DNA from 4 places in the Streptomyces agglomeratus genome. Region 3 is predicted to be linked to each of the others. Evidence: riboswitches for the same ligand, from Rfam matches in the RefSeq annotation. Region 3 holds a riboswitch; each other region holds the start of a gene.
What was found. A riboswitch is a leader RNA that binds a small molecule or an ion and turns the genes downstream of it on or off. The one in region 3 is predicted to bind cyclic di-AMP.
Positions count from the first base shown of each region.

Region 1: it holds a riboswitch for cyclic di-AMP, as region 3 does, so the genes downstream of both, AS594_RS18590 (M23 family metallopeptidase) here and AS594_RS09185 (M23 family metallopeptidase) in region 3, are expected to answer to the same signal.
Region 2: it holds a riboswitch for cyclic di-AMP, as region 3 does, so the genes downstream of both, AS594_RS14115 (C40 family peptidase) here and AS594_RS09185 (M23 family metallopeptidase) in region 3, are expected to answer to the same signal.
Region 4: it holds a riboswitch for cyclic di-AMP, as region 3 does, so the genes downstream of both, AS594_RS05765 (M23 family metallopeptidase) here and AS594_RS09185 (M23 family metallopeptidase) in region 3, are expected to answer to the same signal.

Region 1 covers NZ_MEHJ01000001.1:4,265,683-4,270,141, reverse strand. The annotation lists gene AS594_RS18595 (PrsW family intramembrane metalloprotease) at 1-385, shown strand, start outside; gene AS594_RS18590 (M23 family metallopeptidase) at 507-1,604, opposite strand; cyclic di-AMP (ydaO/yuaA leader) riboswitch at 1,616-1,761, opposite strand; partial or broken gene AS594_RS18585 (PP2C family protein-serine/threonine phosphatase) at 2,137-3,428, opposite strand; tRNA gene AS594_RS18580 (tRNA-Met) at 3,604-3,677, opposite strand; gene AS594_RS18575 (DUF5988 family protein) at 3,732-3,932, opposite strand; tRNA gene AS594_RS18570 (tRNA-Lys) at 4,093-4,165, opposite strand; gene AS594_RS18565 (DEAD/DEAH box helicase) at 4,355-4,459, opposite strand, start outside.
Region 2 covers NZ_MEHJ01000001.1:3,320,171-3,324,629, reverse strand. The annotation lists gene AS594_RS14125 (C40 family peptidase) at 1-352, opposite strand, end outside; gene AS594_RS14120 (hypothetical protein) at 706-1,059, shown strand; gene AS594_RS14115 (C40 family peptidase) at 1,149-2,402, opposite strand; cyclic di-AMP (ydaO/yuaA leader) riboswitch at 2,401-2,562, opposite strand; gene pcrA (DNA helicase PcrA) at 2,879-4,459, shown strand, end outside.
Region 3 covers NZ_MEHJ01000001.1:2,196,682-2,201,140, forward strand. The annotation lists gene AS594_RS09170 (bifunctional acetate--CoA ligase family protein/GNAT family N-acetyltransferase) at 1-285, opposite strand, end outside; gene AS594_RS09175 (HPr family phosphocarrier protein) at 431-712, shown strand; gene AS594_RS09180 (GntR family transcriptional regulator) at 910-1,608, opposite strand; gene AS594_RS09185 (M23 family metallopeptidase) at 1,776-2,600, opposite strand; cyclic di-AMP (ydaO/yuaA leader) riboswitch at 2,613-2,774, opposite strand; gene AS594_RS09190 (M16 family metallopeptidase) at 3,003-4,370, opposite strand; gene AS594_RS09195 (M16 family metallopeptidase) at 4,391-4,459, opposite strand, start outside.
Region 4 covers NZ_MEHJ01000001.1:1,395,471-1,399,929, reverse strand. The annotation lists gene AS594_RS05770 (alpha-galactosidase) at 65-2,161, shown strand; cyclic di-AMP (ydaO/yuaA leader) riboswitch at 2,489-2,660, shown strand; gene AS594_RS05765 (M23 family metallopeptidase) at 2,663-3,610, shown strand; gene AS594_RS05760 (SGNH/GDSL hydrolase family protein) at 3,871-4,459, shown strand, end outside.

The DNA.
Region 1 (4,459 bases), 2.1 Mb from region 3:
CCGTACGTACGGAGGAGCCGCCGGAGGCCGCCCCGGCAGCAGGGCCGCGGGCCGGGCCGCCGCCCGGGCCGTCGCCGAGTACGAGACCTTCGCCACGTCCCTGGCCTTCCTGCGCCACCGCGCCGGTCGCGGCGCACTCGGCCCTGACTTCCCGGCCCGCGAGCAGGAGCTCCTGCACCACCTGTGGCAGCGCAGGGAGGTGGCCGGTCCGGCGCTGGAGTACGCGGCGCGGGCGGCGGGCCGGGTGCGCACTCCACCGCCATGGCCGCCACAGTGGCACCACCCGCCTCCGCAGCCCTCCTGGCAGCCGTACGGGTACGGATACGGGTACGGCCCGCCCCCTCACCAGGAGTACGCCGCGTACAACCCGTACCGGCAGCAGTAGCAGGAGAGCCATGAGCGGTGGCACGCGAAACGGCAGCCCCGGCACCGTGGCCGGGACTGCCGTGTCGTGAATCAGATGTCGGAGCGCGGAGACCTGGACCGGGGACCGGACCGGACTGCCCTCAGACCGAGAGGCCCTTGCCGCGCAGCCACGCGGCCGGGTCGACGCCCGCGCCGTCCGGCGTGTGCACTTCCATGTGCAGGTGCGCCCCGGTGACGTTGCCGGTGGCGCCCACGCGGCCGATGACGTCGCCCGTACCGACCTCGCCGGACGTGACGGTCATCGAGGAGAGGTGGCAGTACCAGATCTCCGTACCGTCCGAGAGCTCCAGGACGATGCGGTAGCCGTACGAACCCGACCAGCCCGCGGACTTGATCGTGCCGCCGTGCACGGCCTTGAGCGGCGTGCCCGTCGGAGCGGCGAAGTCGAGGCCGGTGTGCTGGCCGGAGGACCACATGGCGCCGGCCTGCCCGTACGTGGAGGTGAGCGTGTACGACGAGAGGGGCATCGAGTAGCTGGCGGCCAGCTTGGCGAGGCGCTCCTCCTCCGCCTTGCGCTCGGCCTCTTCCTCCGCCTGGCGCTTCTTCTCCTCGGCCTCGCGCTTCTCCTCGGCCGCCTTGGCCTCCGCCGCGGTCTGCTGCTGCTTCGCCTCGGCGGCGGCCTTCTCGGCGGCCTCCTTCTCGGCGGCCAGCTGCACCTCGGCGTCGGCGGCGGCCTGCTGCTGCTCGGCCTGCTGGAGGATGCGGGCGCGCAGGGCCTCGCCCGCGTCGGTGGTGCCCTGCCGCGCGTCGGCGGTGGTGACGCCGGCGGTGGTGAGCGGGGCGGCGGCGACGACCGCCTCACCCGTACCGGAGCCCGAATCCGAGGCGGATTCGGCGTCGTCGGACATCAAAGTGCCGACACCGGGTAGTGACTTGGCGTCGGGAAGCGAGTCCGCTATCGCGTCCGGAAGGGAGATCGAGATGGCCGGCTTGTCCTGGGCGGTGGCTATGCCTCCCGCGCCGACCGCGGCGATGACGCCGACGCCGAGAACGGTGGAGCTGCGACCGAGACCGCCGCGCTGCTTGGCGACTCGGTGACGACCGCGTACGGGCCGGACGGATTCCTCAGTCGGATTCCATTCTTCCCAGGCACCTTCCCCGCCGACGTACGTCTCGCTGTCGTGGGGCACCCCTTGAGGGGGCAGGGTGGCATGGGGCGCGGTCCTGTTTGACGCCACGGAGGCGTGCTCCTTTCCTTCCTTCTCGCCTACCGGGTTAGCTGACGGGTTCGGAGCAGGAAGGTCTCCTACGGGCCTCTTCGCGGACGAAGCGGCCCGATTCACCCCAAGGAACGTGGTTCCCCGGTTCCCTTGCGGAATTCGGCGCGTGCGCACGGTGCCGTCTCTTGCGACGACTGGGATGACCGCGCTGCGTTATCGAACGTTAATAGACACCGGCTCCGGTTTCCAAGCTGTTCCAACTGATCGTTAAGGGCCTTGGCCTGAACCAATCAGGACACAAACGGGCACAGCCGTACGAGTTGACCGCCCCTCAGGAAACATCCGTCTCATGACGGTTCGTCAATTGTTATGCGCAGGGGCATCTCGCGATCACCCACGGTCATGAGGCAGGTCGGACGGCTGACTTCGGCCCCATGGAGCCCCGCCTGCGCCGAACTCACCGCCGTACTGACCTGACTCGACGCTTCCGTCCCCGACGGCCAACACCTGCTCGCCCTCACCCTCGCCCTCGACGAGCGCGCGGTCGCCTTCACGGCTCCGCACGGCCGGAGCCCGCACTGGTCCGGCCGGCCACAAGACCTGCCCGCCTGACCAGGCTTACGGTCCTGCGGCGGTCCTGCTGCCCGTGTGCGGGCCGCCCGACCGCCAGCAGGGCCATGTCGTCCGTGGCGGCCCCCGACGTGTGCAGCCGTACGTCGGCCACCAGCGCCTCCAGCAGCTCGTCCGGGCAGGGGAAGATCCGGCCGCGCAGCCGCACGGCCGGATCGTAGAAGACACCGGAGGCGTTCCTGGCCTCGGACAGGCCGTCCGTGTAGAGCAGCAGCGTAGCGTGGCGCCCGGCGGGAACGCGTACTCCTGCGCCCGGTCCGGCCAGGCGCCCAGCTCGCCCATCCCCAGCGGCAGCGCGGCGTCGGCCGGCACGATCCGGGCCAGGTCGCCGTCGACGTACAGCAGCAGCGGTTCCGGATGGCCCCGGTTGACCAGCCGCACGACGCCCTCGCCGCGCGGGATCTCGGCCAGTACGGCCGTCGTGAAGCCCTCGAAGGCGTCCAGGCCGTCCCGCCGCGCGCCCTCCCGCGTGAGTGCCCGCTCCAGCCGCTGCGCGACCGCTTCCAGCGTGCGCTCCTGCTCGGCCGCCTCCCGGAACGCCCCGACGACGACGGCCACCGCCTCCACCGCGCCGAGCCCCTTCCCCCGTACGTCGCCGACCACCAGCCGCACCCCGGACGGCGTGTCCTGTACGGCGAAGAGGTCGCCGCCGATGAAGGCGTCCGCCTGAGCGGCCTCGTACCGCGCGGCGACGTGCAGTCTGGCGATCCGGTCGGCGGGTACGGGGAGAACGGCGCGCTGGGCCGCCTCGGCGATGGTGCGGGCGGAGGCGAGCCGACGGCCGCTGCGGCGTACGACGCGGTTGATGACGAGCGCGAGGAGCGCCACCGTGACCATCGTGATCAGCTCGGTCACGGACTCCACGTGCGTCGAGGTGCCGTTGTAGAGATGCAGCCCCACGACGGCGGCGGTTGCGACACCACCGGTCACCAGCGTGTTCAGGGGCGAGAAGAGCGGCGCGGCGATCAGCGGTGCGGCGGCGAAGAGCGGCGAGGCGGTGAAGTTCGGCGGCGTGGTGACGTCGAAGACGCACCCGCCGAAGATCAGCAGGGCGGGCAGCGCCCGGACGAACCGCGAGGCCGTGCCCGCGCCGCGCCCGCCGTCCGCTCCGCATCGCTTCCCCACCAGTGGTCTCCTGCCCGCCGCCACGCACCCGGCCGCGGACGGTACCGCGCCCAGCCCAGGCTGGCCGCAGCCGTGCCGCACGGCCATCGGAGACCGGCCGAATGGGGGACGGGGGCGGGGGACGGGCGGAACGGGGTGGACGGACCGCACGGACGACGGGCGGTCCGCGCGGGGGGCGGGCGGAGGGCGGCGCTTCCCCGGCCCCGCACACGACGAAGGCCCGGATCTCTTCCGAGATCCGGGCCTTCGTTTTCTTCTTCAGTAGCGGGGACAGGATTTGAACCTGCGACCTCTGGGTTATGAGCCCAGCGAGCTACCGAGCTGCTCCACCCCGCGTCGTTGAACCCAACTGTACGCCATTGGGGAGGGGCCCTCGACCACTTGTCGTGGTCACTCGGCGATCTCGGTCCGTTCCCACCACTCGTACACCGTCACACGGCCCTGGTCGGTGTCCTGATGCTTCGTCGTGACCTTGAAGTGTTCGTAACCGCCGCGGTGCGGGATCTTCAGTTCCTGCCCGGGCGGCGTGATCCGAACGATCCGCTCGGGCAGATCGTCCGGACCGCCCTCAAGAAGCGCCTTTTCAGTCATGGCCCCAGTCTTGCCACACACCGCCGCCCGCGCACGTCGGCACCGCGGCCCGCGCACTTCGGCACCGCCGCCCGCGAACACGAAAACGCCCCGACCGGAGAAGCCCGGACGGGGCGTTGACGTGCGGTTCGGCCGGGATGTCCCGGACGCCCCGCGTCGGTAGGCCGTGTGGGACTCGAACCCACAACCAACGGATTAAAAGTCCGCTGCTCTGCCAATTGAGCTAACGGCCCTCAACGGATCACCCCCGAGCATAGCCGCAGCGAGCCCGGCATCCGATCGGGTATCGGTAGCCGGGCTCGTCGGAACCGGCCGGGAGCCCGGAACAGGCCCCGTGCAGTCCTGAAATGAAAGCGGGCCCGTTCGTGGAGAACGGGCCCGCTTCTCAGGTCAGCGGATCAGGCCGCCGAGCTGATCAGTTGTCAGCTGCGCTTCCAGCGCGGCTTGTCGTCACGGCGGCCGAACGAGCCGGTCGCGGTGCCGGTGCCGGTGCTGCCGCCGCCGCGGTGGTCGTCGCGACGGCCCTG
Region 2 (4,459 bases), 1.1 Mb from region 3:
CCGGGTCGACGGCGCCGGTGCGGTACTGCGCGGTGGCGAGGGAACCGAGCGCGTCGCGCGTGGTGTTGAGGCGCTCGGTCCTGCGGGCGGCCTCGTCGCGCAGCTCGTCCAGTGCTTCGCCGGACCTGTCCGCCTTCTCCTTCACACCGTTGTACTTCTCGGTGGCGACCTCGGCGTCGTGGTAGAGCTGATCGACCTTCGCCTTCACCTGAGCGGGGGTGAGGGCGGGTTCCGCGTGCCCGACGCCGTCGAACGCCGTGGTGCTCGCCGCCCCGGCCAGCGCGAACGTGAGGGCGGTGCGTGCGGTGCTGCCGGTGAGCGTGCGCTGCTTGGGCTTTCGGTGCGTGGCCACGAGGGCGTCCACGTCCTTCCGTCCTGTACGTCGCTGTACGTCGAGCCGCTCGCACCCGACGGCGGCCCGCACAGGGGAGCGGGACCGCCGCCGGATTCTCGGCGGTGGTGGCCGACTGCCGCTCCGGGGAGGAACGGCGGTGGGGAGTCGGTCACCTGGGGAAGGACGCTAAACCTGGGGGTCACGGGGGAGCGGAGGGTTGACCGACAGTGCTCGAAATCGGCCTGCGTATGAGCGTGGTTGAAAAGCGGAATCGCGCCGGAAGCAAGCATTCCGCTCTGCCGTGACCAAAACTGCGATGCCACCCGAACCTGGCGTCGGGGCCTGCTATGGCCAGAGCTAGGCTCCGGTTCATGGACGTACTCATCAATGTCTTCGTCGGCCTGCACATCATCGGCATCGCCTCGCTGCTCGGCGGCTTCCTGACGCAGATGAAGGCGATGGGCTCCGGCACCGCCCGCTTCGTCCCGGCGATGCTGCACGGCGCGCTGACCATGCTCGTCACGGGCGTGGTGCTGGTGGGACTCAATCAGGCCGACGACCAGGCGGTGAACAACCTCAAGATCGGCATCAAGCTCGCCGTCCTGCTCGTGATCCTCGGGCTGGTGTACGTCAAGCGCGACGACGAGAAGGTCGAGAAGGCGGTCTTCGGGGCGGTCGGGGGACTGACCGTCGCCAACATCTTCATCGCGGTTCTCTGGACCTGAGGGCTGCGCACCGCCGCGTACCACCGGTCGCGGCGTGATTCCGGTGTTCGGATCACGCCGCGACCGGTGCCGGTGCTTCCCCGGATTCCCTACGCGGGGCGGACGCTGCCGTAGATCGGCATGTAGTAGATCGACTCCTCGCGGACGTACGCGCCGGGCTTCGGAGCGTGAATCATCTTGCCGCCGCCGATGTAGATGCCGACGTGGCTGATGTCGTCGTAGAAGAAGACGAGGTCACCCGGCTTGAGGTTGTCGGTCGCGACGCGGGTGCCGACGTTCACCTGGTCCCAGGTGGTACGCGGAAGATCGACACCGGCCGCCTTCCAGGCGCCCTGGGTCAGCCCGGAGCAGTCGAACGAGCTGGGGCCCGCCGCGCCCCAGACGTACGGCTTGCCGATCTGGGCGCGGGCGAAGGCGAGGACCTTCTCGGCCTTGGCGGCGTAGGCATCGGTGCCCGTTCCGGTGCCGGTGCCAGTTCCGGTGCCCGTGCCCGTGCCGGTTCCGGGAGTCGTGCCGGTGTCCGCGCCGCTGCCCGTACCCGTACCCGCCTCCGTTCCGCTCTCGTCCGCCTGTGCCTGCTCCCGCCGGCGCTCCGCCTCCGCCTCCGCCCTGGCCTCGGCCTCGGCTTCCGCCTTCGCCTTCGCCTCGGCCTTGCGCCGCGCCTCCGCCTCGCGCTTCTTCTCCAGCTCCGCGAGCCGCGCCTTCTCTCGCGCGCTCAGCCGCGACAGCAGATCGCGGGCCTCCGCGAGCTTGCGCTGCACGTCCTGCTTCGAGGACTTGAGCGTGGCCTGCGACTCCGTGAGGCTCTCCAGGCTCCGCGTCGCCTCGGCGCGCTTCTTCGCCGCCTCCGTCTGCTGCTTCTCGAAGTCGGTGACGTCCATCCGCTGGCGTTCCGTCATCCGGTCCATCAGCCGGTTCTGGTCGAAGTACGCCTGCGGGCTGTCCGCGAGGAGCAGCGCGGCGGTCGGGGTGACCGCCCCCGAGCGGTACTGCGCCGCCGCGTAGTTGCCGAGCTTGCGCCGCGCCTCGTTCAGCTTCCCGGTGCGATCGGCCACGGCGTCGAGCAGGCCGTCGACGGATTTGCGCTGCTGGTCCGTGGCCTCTTTGGCCAGGTTGTACTGCTGTGTGGCCGTGCCGGCCTGCCGGTAGAGGGCGTCGACCTTCTTCTGCACCTCTTCGACGGTCGGCTGGGGAGCCGTCGGCGCGGCGGGTGCCGCCCCCGCTGACTGGGCGAGCAGACCGACCGAGGCGATTGCGGCCGTGGTGATACCCAGTGCGGGTGCGGTCGTGCGTACTCGGGTCACCCGGGTACGCGGCTTGCGATGCGACGCCAAGGCCGGCATCTCCTTCCGTGGACCGCCTACCGGGTTAGCTGTCGGGTTCGGGCGGAACGGAAGGTGCCCTACGGTCCGCGGGACTGCGGACTGATTCACCCCAGGTCGTGCGCGTGGGTCCCCGGCTCCGAACTGCCTCTGGGCAGGCCGGATTAGGCGTGGACGGCACGCTCCGGCGCTGTTCGCCGGTGGGGGTACGAGCTGTCCGATCCGGCACGCTAGCCAAGGTTTATGACTGCTGGGAAGCCCGATGTTCGATATGCCCGATACATTTCCGTTACATGGCCGAGTTGGTCCCGTTGCGTGCTCCGTGCGCGCCACCCAGTGACGACCGCCGGGGGCGCGTGCGCAAGGTCACACCCGGCGGCCGCGGGCGAACGGGCGTGGCGGCGCCGGGCTTCCTCCGGTCCGGCCCCCGGTCGCGGGCTGCCGCTGGTGGGAATCCGGGGCGGGCTGTCGGTGGTCCCGCCTAAGCTTGGTAGACGATGAGCAGCCTCTTTGACGACAGCTTCCTGGCCGATCTCCAGCACACGGAGTACGCAAAGGACACAGCCCCGCCGCCCCCCGAGGAGCACGCCCCGGAGGAGGTCCCGCACGACCTCTTCGGGGGTGCCTTCGACGCGCCCCCGGCGCCCAGGGACGCGCACTACAGGGACGGCGCGCCGCGCCCCGTCGTGGACGCCGCCGCGCTGCTCGACGGGCTGAACGAAGAGCAGCGCGCCGCCGTCGTGCACGCCGGATCGCCGCTGCTCATCGTGGCCGGCGCCGGCTCCGGCAAGACCCGCGTCCTGACCCACCGGATCGCGTACCTGCTGGCCAAGCGGGGTGTGCACCCCGGCCAGATCCTCGCGATCACCTTCACCAACAAGGCCGCCGGCGAGATGAAGGAGCGCGTGGAGCAGCTCGTCGGCCCGCGCGCGGGCCACATGTGGGTCTCCACCTTCCACAGCGCCTGCGTGCGCATCCTGCGCCGGGAGTCGAAGAAGCTCGGCTTCACGTCCTCGTTCTCGATCTACGACGCCGCCGACTCGAAGCGCCTGATGGCACTCGTCTGCCGCGATCTGGACCTCGACCCGAAGCGCTTCCCGCCGAAGGCGTTCAGCGCCAAGGTCTCGAACCTGAAGAACGAGCTGATAGACGAGGAGACCTTCGCGGGTCAGGCCGCCGACGGCTTCGAGAAGACGCTGGCGCAGGCGTACGCGATGTACCAGGCACGGCTGCGTGAGGCCAACGCCCTGGACTTCGACGACATCATCATGACCACGGTGCACCTGCTCCAGGCGTTCCCGGACGTCGCCGAGCACTACCGGATGCGCTTCCGGCACGTCATGGTCGACGAGTACCAGGACACCAACCACGCTCAGTACACGCTCGTACGCGAACTGGTGGGCCCCTCGGGCGAGGGCCGGTCGCCCGGCGAGCTGTGCGTGGTGGGCGACGCCGACCAGTCGATCTACGCCTTCCGCGGCGCGACGATCCGCAACATCCTCCAGTTCGAGGAGGACTACCCGGACGCGAAGACGATCCTGCTGGAGCAGAACTACCGCTCCACGCAGACCATCCTCACCGCCGCCAACGCCGTCATCGAGCGCAACGAGAACCGCCGCCCGAAGAACCTGTGGACCGAGGCCGGCGCCGGCTCCCTGATCACCGGGTACGTCGCGGACACCGAGCACGACGAGGCGCAGTTCGTCGCCGAGGAGATCGACCGGCTGACCGACGCGGGCGACGCGAAGGCCGGCGACGTCGCCGTCTTCTACCGTACGAACGCCCAGTCCCGTGTCTTCGAAGAGATCTTCATCCGCGTCGGGCTGCCCTACAAGGTCGTCGGCGGCGTCCGGTTCTACGAGCGCAAGGAGGTCCGGGACGTCCTCGCCTACCTGCGCGTCCTGGCCAACCCCGAGGACACCGTTCCGCTGCGCCGCATCCTGAACGTACCGAAGCGGGGCATCGGCGACCGGGCCGAGGCGATGATCGACGCGCTGTCGCTGCGCGAGAAGATCAGCTTCCCGCAGGCGCTGCGGCGCGTGGACGAGGCGTACGGCATGGCGGCCCGCTCGGCGAAC
Region 3 (4,459 bases):
GCCGCCGACCGTCGCCGCAAGACCCACCCTGTCCACGTAGTCGTGGTGGGTGAAGCGGTGGACGTCCTTGGCGGAGAGCCGGGGGTACGGTGCGAAGAAGCGGTAGTACTTCGACTGGTCCGACACCTGCTCGTAGAAGCTGACCAGGCGTTCGGCGTCGTCGGCGGTGATGGGGCGGATCCGCGCCGTACCTCCGTCACGCAGCACCACGTCGGCTTCCCAGTGGGCCGGGTAGGCGTGGTGCCCGTGGTGATCCTGCGGGGCCTGCTCCAGCGGGGGCTGCATGACGAAAGCCTACGGGTCGCGGGCCCGCTCGGGGCAAGGCAGGCTGAGGGCCCTGTGCGCGGCCCGCGCGGGGCCGGGGTCGGGACCGCCGTGCGCGCCATGAGAGACTGGTCTAGACAACCGTTAGAACATGAAGGGCAACACCATGGTTGAGCGCCGTGTCACCGTCGGCTGGGCCGAAGGCCTGCACGCCCGACCCGCCTCCATCTTCGTTCGCGCCGCGACCGCCTCGGGTGTCCCCGTGACGATCGCCAAGGCCGACGGCAACCCGGTCAACGCCGCCTCCATGCTCGCGGTGCTCGGCCTGGGCGCGCAGGGTGGCGAAGAGATCGTGCTCGCTTCCGAGGCCGACGGCTCGGACGCCGCTCTCGACCGCCTCGCGAAGCTGGTCTCCGAGGGCCTGGACGAGCTTCCCGAGACCGTCTGACCACTCGTACCCCCGGGACGGCCCACTGGGCCGACCGGCGGACGGGCGACTTCTCGCGGAGGAGCCGCGGCATCCCGAATTTGGGTCGCCGCGGCTCTTTTCGTTGTACGCGCTATATGCGGAGGCGCGGGGCGGGAAATCCGGGCAGCACAATAAGGCCCCCCTGAATTCAACTCTCTTTGTATACGGCGTGCCTGTTAATAGCGGCCGCTCACGATGTTTTCGGCATGTTGCGAAGTCCTCACGCGCTCCTGCTCGCGCTTCGGAGCACCCGGCTGCCGCAGCCGGTGCGCCGCCACCGCCCGTTCGGTGTGCAGCGCCGTCAGCGCGCGGGCCCGTTCGGCGTCCCCGCGCGCCACGGCGTCGACGATCGCCCCGTGTTCCGCCCAGCACTCGGCGGGGCGGGCGGACTGCTCGACGGCGTACATCCACGCGATCTTGTGCCTGAGCTGCGTGAGCAGGGCGGTGAGGCCGGGGCTGCCCGACGCCTGGGCGAGCGTCTCGTGGAACCAGCCGCCCAGGGAGCGCAGATCCTCGCCCTGGCCCCGGCGGACCCGCTCCTGCCCCAGCCTGACCAGGCCGCGCAACACCTTGAGGTGCGCCTCGGTGCGCCGCTGGGCGGCGCGGGCGGCTCCCAGCGGCTCCAGCAGCGTCCGCACCTCGAGAAGGTCCGCCGCCTCCTGCTCGGTCGGCTCGGCAACGCAGGCGCCGGCGTGCCGGCGGGTGGTGACGAAGCCCTCGGACTCCAGCGTGCGCAGCGCCTCGCGCACCGGGACGCGGGAGACGCCGTAACGGCGCGCCAGCAGCTCTTCGGTGAGCCTGCTGCCGCGCGGGAACACACCGGAAACGATGTCGTCACGGATTGCCGTGCATACCGATTGCGCGGGAACGCGCATGACCGAACCTCCGCCTTGATCCCCGCAAAACGCGGTCGACCGACGCCTGTTCGGTGACTCTATTGCAGCATTCCGCGATTTCCGACGGGAGGCCGGAATTCATGGACTGCTTTTGGACATGAGGAAGGCCCCGGCGGGTGGGCCGGGGCCTTCCGTACGACTGACCGTCAGACGTTCACGCCGTGCGCGCGCAGGTACGCGACCGGGTCCATGTCGGAGCCGTACTCGGGGGACGTGCGGGCCTCGAAGTGCAGGTGCGGGCCGGTCGAGTTGCCGGTCGAGCCCGAGATGCCTATCTGCTGGCCGGGGGTGACGCTCTGGCCGACCGAGACGCCGAGGGACGACAGGTGGCCGTACTGCGTGTACGTGCCGCCGTTCATCCGGATGACGATGTTGTTGCCGTACGCCCCGCCCCAGCCGGCCTCGACGACGGTGCCGGCACCGACGGAGACGACGGAACTGCCGGACGCGGCACGGAAGTCGACACCGGAGTGGCTGCCGGAGGACCAGAGGTTGCCGCCGGTCTTGTAGCCGGTGGTCACGACGGAACCGGCGACCGGGAGGGTGTAGCTGCCCAGGCGCTTGCGCTCGGCCGCGCGGGCGGCGCGTTCCTCGGCCGCGCGCTCCTCGCGCTCCTTCTTGGCCCGTGCCTCGGCCTCGGCCTTGGCTCTCGCCTCCGCCTTGCGCTTGGCCTCGGCCTTGCGCTCGGCCTCCGCCTTGCGGGCCGCCTCCGCCTTGGCGGCGAGCTGCTTCTGCTGCTCGGCCTGGGCGGCGATCTGGTCGGCCAGGGAGTCGCCGATGACGATGGCCTGGGTCAGGCCGGTGTCCTGGACGGCGTCGGCGCTGATGCCGGTGTCTGCGGCGAGGGCTGGAGAGGTCAGACCTCCGATGACGCCGGTGGTCGCGAGGGCGGCGACGCCGGCCATGTTCGCGCCGGTGCGCGTCAGGCGGCTCGGACGACGGTGCTTCCCGGTGGCACGGGTGAACGCCATGAAGTGGCTGGTCCTTTCCTTCCTTCTCGCCTACCGGGTTAGCTGACGGGTTCGGAGCAGGAAGGTCTCCTACGGACCCCTGCCGTACGGCAGGACATCCGATTCACCCCAGGGACTGATTGGGTCCCCGGCTCCCCAGGCTCGCGCCTGACGGGGACTCGGCGATGGCTGCCCGGTGCCACGGATGCGGCTCACTGCTGACGGACAGCCGGACAGACGCTAAACGGGACATCTTTTAATCACCAAACAGACACGGTGTTTTGTAACGCACCCCACAGGCCAGACAGGCAACCTCCGCAACAAAACGGACATACGAGAAGGACCCCGGCAGCCTTTCGGCTCCCGAGGTCCCTCTATCTCCCGTTTTCGCGGGAATCGTGCGGTCGGTGCGGCGTCGACTCGTCAGCCGCTGACCACCGTCACGTCGCCGATGCCGAGCGCCCTGACGGGCTCCTCGATCCGCGAGGCGTCCCCTACGAGGACCGTGACCAAGTGGTCCTCGGGGAAGGCGCTGACGACCGCCGCGGTGGCCTCCACGGTGCCCGTCTCGGCGAGCCGGGCGTACATCTGGGCCTGGAAGTCGTCCGGCAGGTGCTGCTCGACCTGGTCGGCGAGCGTGCCGGCGACGGCCGCGGCCGTCTCGTACTTGAGCGGCGCGACACCCACCAGGTTCTGTACGGCGACGTCCCGCTCGGCGTCGGTGAGGCCCTCGGCCGCGAGGGTGCGCAGCACCTTCCAGAGGTCTTCGAGCGCCGGGCCGGTGGACTCCGTGTCCACGGAGCCGCTGATGGCCAGCATCGAGGCGCCCGATCCGTCCGGAGCGGAGCGCAGCACCTGGCCGAAGGCGCGCACGCCGTACGTGTAGCCCTTCTCCTCGCGCAGGACGCGGTCCAGGCGGGAGGTGAGCGTGCCGCCCAGGCAGTACGTGCCGAGGACCTGGGCCGGCCAGACGCGGTCGTGCCGGTCCGGACCGATCCGGCCGATGAGCAGCTGCGTCTGGACCGCGCCCGGGCGGTCGACGATGACCACACGGCCCGTGTCGTCGGCGGTCACCGGCGGTACGGGGCGCGGCTCGGCGCCGTCGCCCTTCCAGGCGCCGAGGGTGTCGGCCAGGATGGCGTCCAGGTCGGTGCCTTCGAGGTCGCCGACGATCACGGCGGTGGCGGTCGCGGGGCGTACATGCGCCACGTAGAAGGCCCGCACGGCGGCGGAGTCGATCTGCTGCACCGTCTCCTCGGTGCCCTGGCGCGGCCGCGACATACGGGAGGTCGCCGGGAAGAGCTCCTTGGAGAGCTGCTTGGCCGCGCGGCGGGACGGGTTGGCCGTCTCGTGCGGGATCTCGTCGAGCCGGTTGGCCACCAGCCGCTCGACCTCGCTGTCCGAGAACGCGGGGGCGCGCAGCGCGTCGGCGAGCAGGCCGAGTGCCTTGGGCAGCCGGGAGACGGGGACCTCCAGGGAGACCCGGACACCCGGATGATCGGCGTACGCGTCGAGCGTGGCACCGCAGCGCTCCAGCTCGGCCGCGAACTCCTCGGCGGAGTGCTTGTCGGTGCCCTCGGAGAAGGCGCGCGCCATGATCGTGGCGACGCCGTCGAGGCCCTCCGGCTCGGCCTCCAGGGGGGCGGCGAGGAAGACCTCGACGGCCACGACCTGCTGGCCGGGCCGGTGGCAGCGCAGCACGGTCAGACCGTTGGGCAGGGAGCCGCGCTCGGGGGCGGGGAAGGCCCACGGCGTGGGGGTGCCGGCCTGCGGCTGCGGGTGGAACTTCATGGTCACGGCTGCGGTGTCGGTCACTTGTCCGCTCCTTCCCGCGTCGCGGTCTCACCGGCGGCGGTGGTCGTGTCGTCGGCCGCGTCGGC
Region 4 (4,459 bases), 800 kb from region 3:
GTCATTGCACCGGGGAAGCCGGACGAACCAAGATGATCGCACCTGTGCTGATCTGGGGGACCTGATGATCGAGACCGGCGGCAACGGCCGTACGTGGCTGCTCACCGGGGCGGCCGGAAGCTACGCGCTGCACCTCACCGACCGCGACGAGCTGGTCCATCTGCACTGGGGGCCACGGATCTCCCTGGCCGACGCCGAGTCGCTCGCCGCCGAACCCCCACCGCCGTACTGGCCCTTCGAGTCGCAGCTCGACGGACGCGAGGAGTACCCCGTCGAGGGTGGCCCCCGCTTCGTACGGCCCGCCCTGTCCGTCCGTACGCCCGCCGTGCGCGGCACCGAGTGGCGGCACACCGGGTCGGCCACGGACGGCGACGAGCTGCGGCTGCGCTTCGCCGACCCCGTGCACCACCTCGGCCTCACCCTGCACTACCGGATGCGCGCGGACTCCGACGTCGTCGAGCGGTGGGCCACCGTCGCGCACGACGGGCCGGCCGGCGCTCTCGGCCTGGAGCTGCTGCGGGCCGACGCGGCCGCCTGGACGCTGCCCCGGCGCGAGCGGTGGCGGCTGAGCCAGCTGCACGGCCGGTGGGCGGCCGAATCCCGGCTCGTACGCTCGGACCTCGCTCCCGGCGAGAAGGTCCTGGGCAGCCGGCGCGGCCACACCGGGCACCAGCACCTGCCCTGGGTCGCCCTCGACGCGGAGGGCGCCACGGAGGAGAGCGGCGAGGTGTACGGCTGCGCGCTCGGCTGGTCCGGGTCGTGGCGCATCGCCGTACAGCAACTGCCCGACGGCACGATGCAGATCACCGGCGGGGCGGGACACGACGACTCGGGCCTGCTGCGGCTCGCTCCCGGCGGGACGTACACCACGCCCGTCTTCGCCGGGCTGTGGAGCGACGGCGGGTTCGGCGGGGCGAGCCGCGCCTGGCACGCCTGGCAGCTCGCCCACGTGATCCCCGACGCCGGGCGCTCGCGGCCCGTCCTCTACAACTCCTGGGAGGCGACCGGCTTCGACATCTCCGAGGAGCAGCAGCGCGCCCTGGCGCGACGGGCCGCGGACATCGGCGTCGAGCTGTTCGTGGTGGACGACGCGTGGTTCGGCGCGCGGGTCAGCGACCGCGCCGGGCTCGGCGACTGGACACCGAATCCCGACCGCTTCCCCGGAGGGCTGAAGCCGCTCGCGGACGAAGTGCACGGGCTGGGCATGCGGTTCGGGATCTGGGTCGAACCGGAGATGGTCAACGCCGACAGCGATCTGTACCGAGCCCGTCCCGACTGGGTGCAGCACCATCCCGGTCGTACCCGCACGGAGTTCCGCAACCAGCTCGTCCTCAACCTCGCGCGGGACGACGTCCAGGCATACCTCTGGGAGCAGCTCGACGGGCTGCTGTCGAGCGCCCCGGTCGACTACGTGAAGTGGGACTTCAACCGCTGCTTCACCGACGCGGGCTGGCCCGGTGAACCGTACCCGCAACGGCTGTGGACCGAACACGTGCACGCTCTGTACGCGCTCCTCGACCGGCTGCGGGCCGCGCATCCCGGCGTGGCCTTCGAGTCCTGCTCGGGCGGCGGAGGCAGGATCGACCTCGGGATTCTCTCCCGTACCGACCAGGTGTGGACCTCGGACAACACCGATCCGCTGGACCGGCTGGCCATCCAGCACGGATTCAGCCAGCTGCACCCGGCCAGGGCGATGGCCGCGTGGGTCACCGACAGCCCCAACTCGCAGCTCAACGGACGCGTCAGCTCGCTGCGCTTCCGGTTCGTGAGTGCGATGGCGGGCGTGCTCGGCATCGGCGGCGATCTGACCGGGTGGGGGGAGGACGAGATCGCCGAGGCGCGCGAGTGGGTGGACCTCTACAAGGAGATCAGGCCGGTCGTGCAGCACGGCGAGCTGTACCGGCTGCGCGCACCCGACGGAGGACTCAGCGCGGTCCAGTACGTGCGCGGTGACGACGTCGTGGTCCTCGCCTGGCTCCAGGCCCAGCACTACGGGGAACAGCAGCCGCCGCTGCGCCTGCGCGGGCTGGACCCGGGTGCGGCGTACGCCTGTCCCGACACGTCCGCCGTGCACCGGGGTTCGGTCCTGCTCCACCGGGGGCTGCGCACCGCGCTGCGCGGGGACCTCGACGCGGCGGTGTTCCGGCTGCGGCGGATTTGACCCCCTTACGGCAGCAAGATGGTAGGTATGCGGCAGTTGGTGCGAAACGGGCGATATCACGTTAACTGCCCTTGTGTGCAAGGGAAATGGCCCGAAGGCGGGTGAGCAGGATCATATTCGTGACAGTGCGTGGTGAAGCGCCGTGTGCGAATGCCAGCTCACGGCCGGGGCGTAAAGATCCGTAATCCACGGAGGGTGACGGGAATTGCCTCAGGAATTCGCACCGGTCCATGGCGGAATGAATGGACTGGCTTGTACGGGGCAGCCCCGTCGGCTTACGGTCACCGTCAATCCGGGTGGACCGCCGAATCCTGCCACCTCCCGGAATCCGCACTCACACTCACTCACGCGTGGCAGGAGCGGGGGAACCAGGTAAGTACGCCGGTCTCCGGATGTCCCATTGTCCGGACCGGCTTGGGGTTAAGTCGCGCACCGGCGCGGCCGGGCATCTCCAGCCCGAACCCGACAGCTCACCTCGTAGGCGCCGGAGAGGAATGTTCCATGCCCGCAAAGGGTAAGCACCGCCGCCCGAGGTCCAACCCGCTGACGCGCGGTTTCGTCGCCGCCGGAACGGGCGGAGCCGTACTCGCACTTCCCCTCATCGCCGCCACCGGCGCGAACGCCGCGGAGAAGGCCGCCCCGGCTCCCGCCGCCGCCGGCAAGAGCGCCGCCTCCGACGTCGCCGAGAAGGCGGCTCCGCAGAAGAAGGCGCCGCAGAAGAAGACCGCCACCAGGACGTACTCCGTGGTCTCCGGCGACTACCTGTCGAAGATCGCCGACGAGCAGGACGTGCGCGGCGGCTGGCAGGAGCTGTACGAGGACAACCGTCAGGTCGTCGGCGGCAACCCCTCGCTGATCCTGCCCGGCATGAAGCTGACCATCGGCGGCGAGGCCGCGGCGCCTTCTAGGCCCGCCCCCGCCAAGGCGGCTCCCGCGAAGCCCGCCCCGGCGAAGGCCGCGCCCAAGGCTGCTCCGAAGGCCGCTCCGAAGGTCGAGAAGCAGGTCTCCGCCCCCGCTCCCGCCGCTGCCGCGCAGAGCAACGGGTCCGGCTTCACCGCCCCGGTCGCAGCGGGCGTCACCACCCCGTACCGCGCCGCCGGCGGCAGCTGGTCCAGCGGTTACCACACGGGCGTCGACTTCTCCGCTTCCAGCGGCACCCCGGTCAAGGCTGTCGCCCCCGGCACCGTCGTCTCCGCGGGCTGGGGCGGCTCGTACGGCAACGAGGTCGTCATCAGGCACAACGACGGCCGGTACTCGCAGTACGCCCACCTCTCCTCGCTGGCCGTCTCCGCCGGCCAGAGCGTCGGTGGCGGCACGCAGATCGGTCTCTCCGGCAGCACGGGCAACTCCACCGGCCCGCACCTGCACTTCGAGATCCGCACCGGCCCGGGCTACGGCTCGGACGTCGACCCGCTGGCCTACCTCCGCGGCCACGGCGTCACCATCTGATCAGCCACTGTCTGACCAGTCGCCGTCCGATCAGTCACTGTCGATCGTCACTGTCTGATCCGTCCTTCTGCGTCGGCCGGGCGTTCCTGAACGCTCACGTACGCCCTCTTTTGCAGCCACACGCGGCGGCAAAAGGGGGCGTACGTGCGTTTTCGGTCTATTCCGGGTTGGGTGAATCTTGACCGGTGTCTTATCTCACGCCGCGTCAACCCGTCCCTACGGTGGCGTAGGTCACTCGCTCCAGTGAAGGATGTGCCGACGTGGCAGACGATTCGAGAACATTCAGTGCGGGCACCATCGGGTCGTACGCGGCGATCGGCGACAGCTTCACCGAGGGCGTCGGAGACCCCGGACCCGACGGTGCGTTCATCGGCTGGGCCGACCGGCTCGCCGTACTCCTCGACGACCGCGTCCCCGAGCACACGTTCCGCTACGCCAACCTCGCCGTACGCGGCCGGCTCCTCGACCAGATCGTGGCCGAGCAGGTCCCGCGCGCGAAGGAACTGGCTCCCGACCTGGTGAGCTTCTGCGCGGGAGGCAACGACATCCTCCGGCCGGGCAGCGACCCCGACGACGTCGCCGAGCGCTTCGAACGGGCCGTCGCGGAGCTCACCGACGCTGTGGGCACCGTCATGGTGACCACCGGCTTCGACACGCGTGGCATTCCCGTGCTGCGTCATCTGCGCGGCAAGATCGCGACGTACACGGCGCACGTGCGGGCGGTCGCCGACCGCTACGACTGCCCGGTGCTCGACCTGTGGTCGCTCAAGTCCGTCCAGGACAGGCGCGCGTGGGACGGCGACCGGCTCCACCTCTCGCCCGAGGGCCACACCCGCGTCGCGCTGCGCG